2 linked regions of the Iamia sp. SCSIO 61187 genome follow. The protein of the gene in region 1 binds, or shares a complex with, the protein of each later gene. Links are inferred from orthologs where the notes say so. Each region holds a gene or a part of one and is shown in the gene's direction. Other genes may lie near its edges. The genes, in order: HC251_RS10640 and smc.

Region 1 (2,766 bases):
ACGACCTTGGGCTCATCGAGCACCAGGATCGTCCCCGACGCCGTGGCCGCCGACTTCGACATCTTCGAGGTCGGGTCCTGGAGGTCCATCACCCGGGCGCCGGCCTTCGGGAACGTCGCCCGGGGGACGGTGAACGTCGGCCCGTAGCGGGAGTTGAACCGCTCGGCCAGGTCACGGGCCAGCTCCACGTGCTGGCGCTGGTCGTCGCCGACGGGTACCTCGTCGGTGTCGTAGAGGAGGATGTCGGCGGCCATGAGGGCGGGGTAGGTCAGCAGCCCGCCGGAGACGAACGAGGCCCGGCCGCCCTTGTCCTTGAACTGGGTCATGCGCTGGAGCTCGCCGATCGAGGCGGTGCACTCCATCAGCCAGGCGAGCCCGCTGTGCTCGGCCACGTGGCTCTGGACGAACACCGTGCAGACATCCGGGTCGAGGCCGACGGCCAGGAACATCTGGGAGAGCCGCAGCGTGGCGTCGCGCAGGGCGGCCGGGTCCTGGGGGACGGTGAGGGCGTGGAGGTCGACCACGCAGTGGATGGCGTCGGTCGTGTGCTGGTCGTGGACCCAGCGCTGCAGCGCCCCCAGCAGGTTGCCGAGGTGGACGTCGCCGGTCGGCTGCATGCCGGAGAAGACACGGGTCATGGGCGGCGAGCGTAGGGGCCGACGCCCGGAGCACCAGCCTCCGTTGCTCGACCTCGCAGCGGGCCAGCGTCGGGCCGGCGGCCGCGACGGCACCGGCGGAGCTCCTCGTCGCCCTGAACGCCGTGCTCCGGCACGGGGCAGACCGCTGACCAGGGCGTGGGCCGCCGCGCCGCCGCGCGGGAGGGAGGGGGTGCGGCAAACCACACCGGTGTCATATGATCTGCGGCGATGACCTACCAGGTGCAGACCCCCGTCTACGACGGGCCCTTCGACCTCCTGCTGCACCTGATCCTCCGCGAGCAGGTCGACCTGTACGAGGTCTCGCTGTCGGGGTTGGTCGAGGCCTACCTGGCCGAGCTCGACAAGCTCGACGGCCTCGACCTCGAGATCGCCACCGAGTTCCTGCTCATCGCGGCCACGTTGGTCGAGCTCAAGGCCCGCCGCCTCCTCCCCGGCGACGCCGAGGTCGACCTCGACGACGAGCTGGCCCTCTGGGAGGAGCGAGACCTGCTCCTCGCCCGGCTGCTCGACTGCAAGACGTTCAAGGACGCCTCCCACGTCCTGGCCGGGCTCGCCGACACCGCCGCCCGCTCGTGGGCCCGCCGGGCCGGGCCCGAGGACCGGTTCCTCGACCTCACCCCCGACTGCCTCGACGGCGTCACCCCCGACGACCTGCGCTCGGCCTTCCTGCGGGCGACGGCCCCCCGGCCCGTGCCCCGGGTCGACCTCGAGCACGTCGCCCCGATCCGCCTCTCGGTCGCCGACGCCGTCGCCGAGCTCGTCGACGAGCTGCCCCGGGTGGGCACCATCGGCTTCCGGGCCCTGACGGCCTCGCTGGTCGAGCGGCTCGAGGTCGTGCTCCGGTTCCTCGCCGTGCTCGAGCTGTGCAAGCAGGGCCTGGTCGACCTCGACCAGGCCGAGCTCTTCGGCGACATCCGCATCACCTGGACCGGCGGCGCCGAGGACGACGACGAGCGGGGCAGCGTGCTCGCCGGCGCCGCCCGCAGCGTCGACGACTACGAGGGCTGATGGCCGACCTCCCGGCCGGGGCCCCGGCCGACCTGCCCGTCGAGACCCGTCGCGCCCTCGAGGCCATCGTGCTGGTGGCCCCCGACCCGGTCGAGCCGCAGATGCTGGCCCAGCTGCTCGAGATCTCCGTCGAGCGGGTCGAGCAGGCCTGCGCCGCCCTGGCCGCCGAGTACGAGGCCCAGCAGCGCGGCTTCGTCCTGGTGCGGGTCGCCGGCGGCTACCGGTTCCAGAGCCACCCCGAGGCCTCCCCCTACGTCGAGCGCTACGTCCTCGAGGGCCAGTCGGCCCGGCTGTCGAGCGCGGCGCTGGAGACCCTCGCCATCGTGGCCTACAAGCAGCCCCTCTCCCGGGCCCAGGTGGCGTCGATCCGGGGCGTCAACGTCGACGGCGTGATGCGCACCCTCACCCACCGCGGCCTCGTCGCCGAGGTCGCCCGCGACCCCGGACCCGGCCAGGCGGTCCTCTACGGCACCACCCCGCTGTTCCTCGAGCGGCTGGGGCTCGACTCGCTCGAGGACCTGCCGTCGATCGCCTCGTTCGTGCCCGGCGCCGACGTGGTCGAGGCCCTCGAGCACAGCCTACGGGTCACCCCCGACGACGACCCCGCCCCGGACGACCCCGCCCCGGACGACCCCCCCGAGCCCGACGACGAGGCCGCCACCGATCCGACGGGACCCGAGGCGGCCGAGGACGTCGACCTCACCGCCCTGGGCGACGCCCAGGACTGGGAGGACCCCGATGCCGGAGGCGTCTGACCCCGACCAGGGCCGCATCCGGCTGCAGAAGGTCCTGGCCCAGGCGGGCATGGGCAGCCGGCGGGCCTGCGAGGAGCTGATCGCCGACGGCCGGGTCACCATCGACGGCGAGGAGGCGATGCTGGGTGACCGGGTCGACCCCGAGGTCTCGGTGGTCGAGGTCGACGGCGTGCCCATCGGGATCCGGCCGGGGTCGGTGTACTACCTGCTCAACAAGCCGACGGGGGTCGTCACCACCGCCGACGACCCCCAGGGCCGGCCCGTCGTGGTCGACCTGGTCCCGGAGACCCCGCGCGTGTTCCCGGTCGGCCGTCTCGACCTCGACACCGAGGGCCTCCTGCTGC
Region 2 (4,521 bases), 1.6 Mb from region 1 along the record:
CGAGTCCAACCGCCTCACGTCCCAGGAGATGCGCCGCCTGTACCGCGCCCTGGTCGAGACGCTCCACGACGGGGCCAAGCACCGCGGCACCACCCTGGGCGAGGACGGCTACTACGACCTCGCCGGCAAGCCCGGCGGGTTCCAGGAGTACCTCGAGGTCTACGAGCGGGCCGGCAAGGCGTGCAGCCGGTGCCGGGGCACCATCACCAAGGTGAAGTTCGCCAAGGCCAACCTGTTCATGTGCCCCGACTGCCAGGTCTGACGGTCCCCTCCGGGACCCTGCTCGTGCCCCCTCCCCGGCTGGACTGACCGTGTTCCTCAAGACGCTCACCCTCAAGGGCTTCAAGTCCTTCGCCGACGCCACCGCCCTGGAGATGGAGCCGGGCGTCACCGTCGTCGTCGGCCCCAACGGCAGCGGCAAGTCCAACGTCGTCGACGCCATCGCCTGGGTGCTGGGCGCCCAGGCGCCGAGCGCGGTGCGCAGCCAGAAGATGGACGACGTCATCTTCGCCGGGACGGCCAAGCGCCCGGCCCTGGGGCGGGCCGAGGTCAGCCTGACCATCGACAACAGCGCCGGTCTGCTCCCGATCGACTTCGGCGAGGTCACCATCACCCGCACCCTGTGGCGCTCGGGCGACAGCGACTACGCCATCAACGGAGTCCCGTGCCGGATGCTCGACATCCAGGAGCTCCTGTCGGACTCGGGCGTCGGCCGCCAGCAGCACGTCATCATCTCGCAGGGCCAGATCGACGCCGTGCTGAACGCCCGCCCCGAGGACCGCCGGCTCATCATCGAGGAGGCGGCCGGGATCTTGAAGTTCCGGCGCCGCAAGGAGAAGGCCGAGCGCCGCCTCGCCGGCACCGAGGCCAACCTCCTCCGCCTCCAGGACCTGCTCCGCGAGGTGCGCCGCCAGCTCCGGCCCCTCGAGCGCCAGGCGGAGGCGGCGCGCCGCCACGAGTCGCTGGTCGAGGAGCTGGGCGCCCTGCGCCTGTTCCTCGCCGGCCACGAGCTGCGGCGCCTGCGCACCCGCCTGGAGGCGGCCGAGCGGACCCGGCGCGACCTGCGCGCCGGCGAGTCCGACGCCAAGGCCCAGCTGAGCCAGCTCGACGCCCTCGTGGTGGCCACCGAGACCCGGCTCTCCGCCCTCGGTGGCGACGACCTGGGTGACGACCTGGCCCGGTGCGAGGCCCTGCGCGAGCGGGCCCGGGGCCTGTCGGCCGTCCTGGCCGAGCGCCGCCGCGGGCTGGAGCGCCAGCGGGGGGCGTCGGTCGACCAGGCCGTGATCGCCTCGCTCGAGGCCGATGCCGCCCGCCTCGACGCCGAGCTGGAGGCCGTCGAGTCCGAGCGGGCCCGCCTGGCCCCCGACGCCGAGGCGCTGGCCGAGGCCGAGGCCGTGTTGGCGGCGGAGCGGGAGCGCTTCGCCGAGGAGTGGGGCGACGACGCCGGCGGGGCCGAGCAGGCGTGGGCCGAGGCCGGCGGCGTCGGCGTCAGCCGGGCCGCCGAGGTCCGGGGCGAGCTCACCGCGGTGCGGTCGTCGGTCGAGCGGTGGGAGCAGGAGCGCCGGCGCGTCGCCGAGCGCATCGACGCCCTCGCCGCCAAGGCCGCCCGCCTCGACCAGGAGGCCGAACGGCTGCGGGGCGAGCTGGCCGAGGCCGAGGCCGCCGAGGGCACCCTCGTCGAGGAGTCCGACGTCGCCGTCGCCCGCCGGGCCGAGGTCGAGACCGCCGCCGAGGCCGCCGAGGAGCGCCGTCGCACCGCCGACGCCGAGCGCCACCGCTGGGCCGCCCGGGCCGACGCCCTCGGCCTGGCCCTCGACGAGGCCCGGGCCCGGGCCGGAGCCGAGCGCCTCGCGGGCGTCAGCGGCGTGCTGGGCACGCTGCTCGACCTGGTCGCCGTGGACGAGGGCTGGGAGGCGGCCTTCGAGGCCGCCGCCGGCGCCGCCCTCGGTGCGGTCGTGGTCGACGGGGTCGAGGGGGCTCGGCGCGCCCTCGAGACCCTGGCCGCCGGCGAGCTGGCCGGTGCCGTCGTCCCCCTCACCTCGGCGTCCGGTCCCGCCCGGGATGCCTCGGACGCGATCCGCGACGGCGAGGCGCTGCGGCCGCACGTGCGGGCGGTGGCGCCCGGCGTCGAGGGTCTGCTCGACGCGCTCGTGGGGTCCGCCGTCGTCGTCGACGCCTGGCCCGACGCCGTCGACGCCGTGCTCGCCGCCCCCGGCACCGTGGTCGTCACCCGGGCCGGTGACCGCTTCGCCCCCGACGGGTGGCGGGTCGGGGCCGCCGGCTCGGGGGCCACCGGCGCCGCCCTGGCCGAGGCCCAGGAGCGGGCGGCCGCCGCCGCCGCCGAGGCCGACGCCGCCGCCACCGAGGTCGGCGAGCTCCGGCGCCTCCTGACCGAGGCCCGCACCGCCGAGACCGAGGCCAGCCGGGCGCTCGATCGCAACGACAGCCGCCTCGTCGCGGCCGGGGACGCCCTCCAGCGCACCGACGCCGACCGCCGGGACCTGGCCACCGAGGCGGCGTCGCTCCAGACCCACGCCGGCGAGCTCGACGAGCGGGTGGCCCGCGACGGCGAGCGCCTCGCCGCCCTCGAGGCCGAGCTGCCCGGGCTCGAGGCCGACGAGGCCCGCCGGGCCGACCGGGCCCGCGCCGCGGCCGACGCCCGGTCCCGCATCGACGACCGGGCCGGATCGGTCGCCGCCCTGCGGGGCGACCTCGAGGTCCGGGCCGCGAGCATCGAGGAGCGCACCCAGTTCCTCACCGGTCGCCGGGCCGACATCGAGGAGCGCCTCTCCCGCCACAGCGCCGAGCGCACCGAGGCCGAGGCCCGCCGGACGGGGCTCGAGCGCCAGGAGCAGGCCGTCACCCGGCTGGCCGCGGTGGTGGCCGCCCGGTCCGAGGAGGTCGAGGTCGCCCTGGCCTCCCTGCGCGAGCGTCGTCGTCAGCAGTCCGACGCCGCCCGGGCCGTCGCCGCCGAGCTCGAGGGGACGCGGGCTCGGCGGGTCGAGGCCGAGAAGGGCCTGGGCGAGACCCGCGAGCGCCTGCAGCGGGCCGAGCTCGACATCTCGGAGCTGACCGTCCGCATCGAGTCCGCTGTCGAGGCCATGCGCCGGGACCTCGACGCCGACCCCGACACCGCCCTCGCCGCCCCCGAGCCGACGGTCCCCGAGGGGGCCACCGTCGCCGGTCGGGTGCGAGACCTCGAGCGCGAGCTGCGCCTGCTGGGGCCGATCAACCCGCTGGCGCTGGAGGAGTTCACCGCCCTCCAGGAGCGCCACGAGCACGTCGAGGCCCAGCTCGACGACGTGAAGTCCGCCCGGCGTGACCTGGCCAAGGTCATCCGGGCCGTCGACGCCGAGATCGTCTCGGTCTTCGCGTCGGCCTACGCCGACGTCGAGGGCAACTTCCGCCACCTCTTCGAGACGCTCTTCCCCGGCGGCCAGGGGCGCCTGGCGCTGACCTCCCCCGAGGACCTCCTCGGCACCGGCGTCGAGATCGAGGCCAAGCCCTCGGGCAAGAACGTCAAGAAGCTGTCGCTGCTCTCGGGCGGGGAGCGGTCGCTGACCGCCCTCGCCTACCTGTTCGCCGTGTTCCGGGCCCGGCCCTCGCCCTTCTACGTGATGGACGAGGTCGAGGCCGCCCTCGACGACGTGAACCTCCACCGCTTCCTCGGCCTGGTCGCCGAGTTCCGGGCCGACGCCCAGCTGATCATCGTCAGCCACCAGAAGCGCACCATGGAGGCCGCCGACCTCCTCTACGGCGTCACCATGCAGCCCGGCGGCAGCAGCAAGGTGATCAGCGAGAAGGCCAACGCCGCCACCTGATCCTCAGGTTGGTCGTAGCCTGCGGCCATGTCGTGGAAGGGCACGCGATGGATGCCGGTCCCGGCCGGGCCGCGCCACTCCCCGGACTGGTACGACCAGAGCGGCGAGCCCCAGGTGCTCGAGCCGGGCGACCGACTCGGTGTCCCCTGCCACGGCGGCCCGTGCCAGTCTCGCCTCGAGGTGTACCCGCCTCGCCTCGAGATCGCCGAGAAGGGTGGCACCTACGTCCTGATCGACATCGGCCCCCGAGCGGCCTGGCACTACCAGTTCGTCCCGGCCGACGCCTGACGAGGCGCCGACCCACGCGCGTCCACGAGGTGTCTGGCGCCTCGTGGTCCCCGCGGTTCCGCTCGGCAGGTCATGTCGGGGTCCTGAGCGCAGAGACCCAGGTTCCTCCTGCTGGTCCGTGAGGCGGCGCGGGGCACGGAAGGTGCCTGGCACCTTCCGTAGCGCGGTGGTGAGCCCGCACGGTTTGCGGGCTCACCTGGTGTCGAGTTTCAGGCGGCGAGGGCCCGTCGGTCGACGGGCTGGGATCGTCGCTTCCGTCCGTCGGGGGTGGTGATGATGACGGTGGCGTCGGGCATCAGTTCGATGGTCCATCCGGGGCGGTGGACGACGCCGTGGTGGTACCGGCACAGCAGCACGAGGTTGCGTGGGTTCGTCGGTCCTCGGTGGGCGATCCACTCGGCGATGTGGTGCC

The links.
Region 2: the proteins of HC251_RS10640 (region 1) and smc are in contact, whole or in part, in a crystal structure (PDB 3ZGX), measured with the Bacillus subtilis proteins. The link is inferred for Iamia sp. SCSIO 61187 from one-to-one orthologs.

The regions. Positions count from the first base shown.
Region 1 is NZ_CP050948.1:2,212,736-2,215,501, forward strand. It holds HC251_RS10640 (ScpA family protein), read left to right. Parts: upstream 1-866; coding sequence 867-1,667; downstream 1,668-2,766. Other genes in the region: trpS (tryptophan--tRNA ligase), read right to left, coding at 1-638; scpB (SMC-Scp complex subunit ScpB), read left to right, coding at 1,667-2,422; HC251_RS10650 (pseudouridine synthase), read left to right, coding at 2,406-2,766. UniProt on the Bacillus subtilis protein: Participates in chromosomal partition during cell division. May act via the formation of a condensin-like complex containing Smc and ScpB that pull DNA away from mid-cell into both cell halves.
Region 2 is NZ_CP050948.1:3,781,051-3,785,571, reverse strand. The notes cover bases 1-4,021. They hold smc (chromosome segregation protein SMC), read left to right. Parts: upstream 1-311; coding sequence 312-3,821; downstream 3,822-4,021. Other genes in these bases: HC251_RS18025 (hypothetical protein), read left to right, coding at 3,849-4,021; HC251_RS18035 (Fpg/Nei family DNA glycosylase), read left to right, coding at 1-262. Also shown: more of HC251_RS18025, read left to right, coding at 4,022-4,109; HC251_RS18020 (HNH endonuclease signature motif containing protein), read right to left, coding at 4,319-4,521. UniProt on the Bacillus subtilis protein: Required for chromosome condensation and partitioning.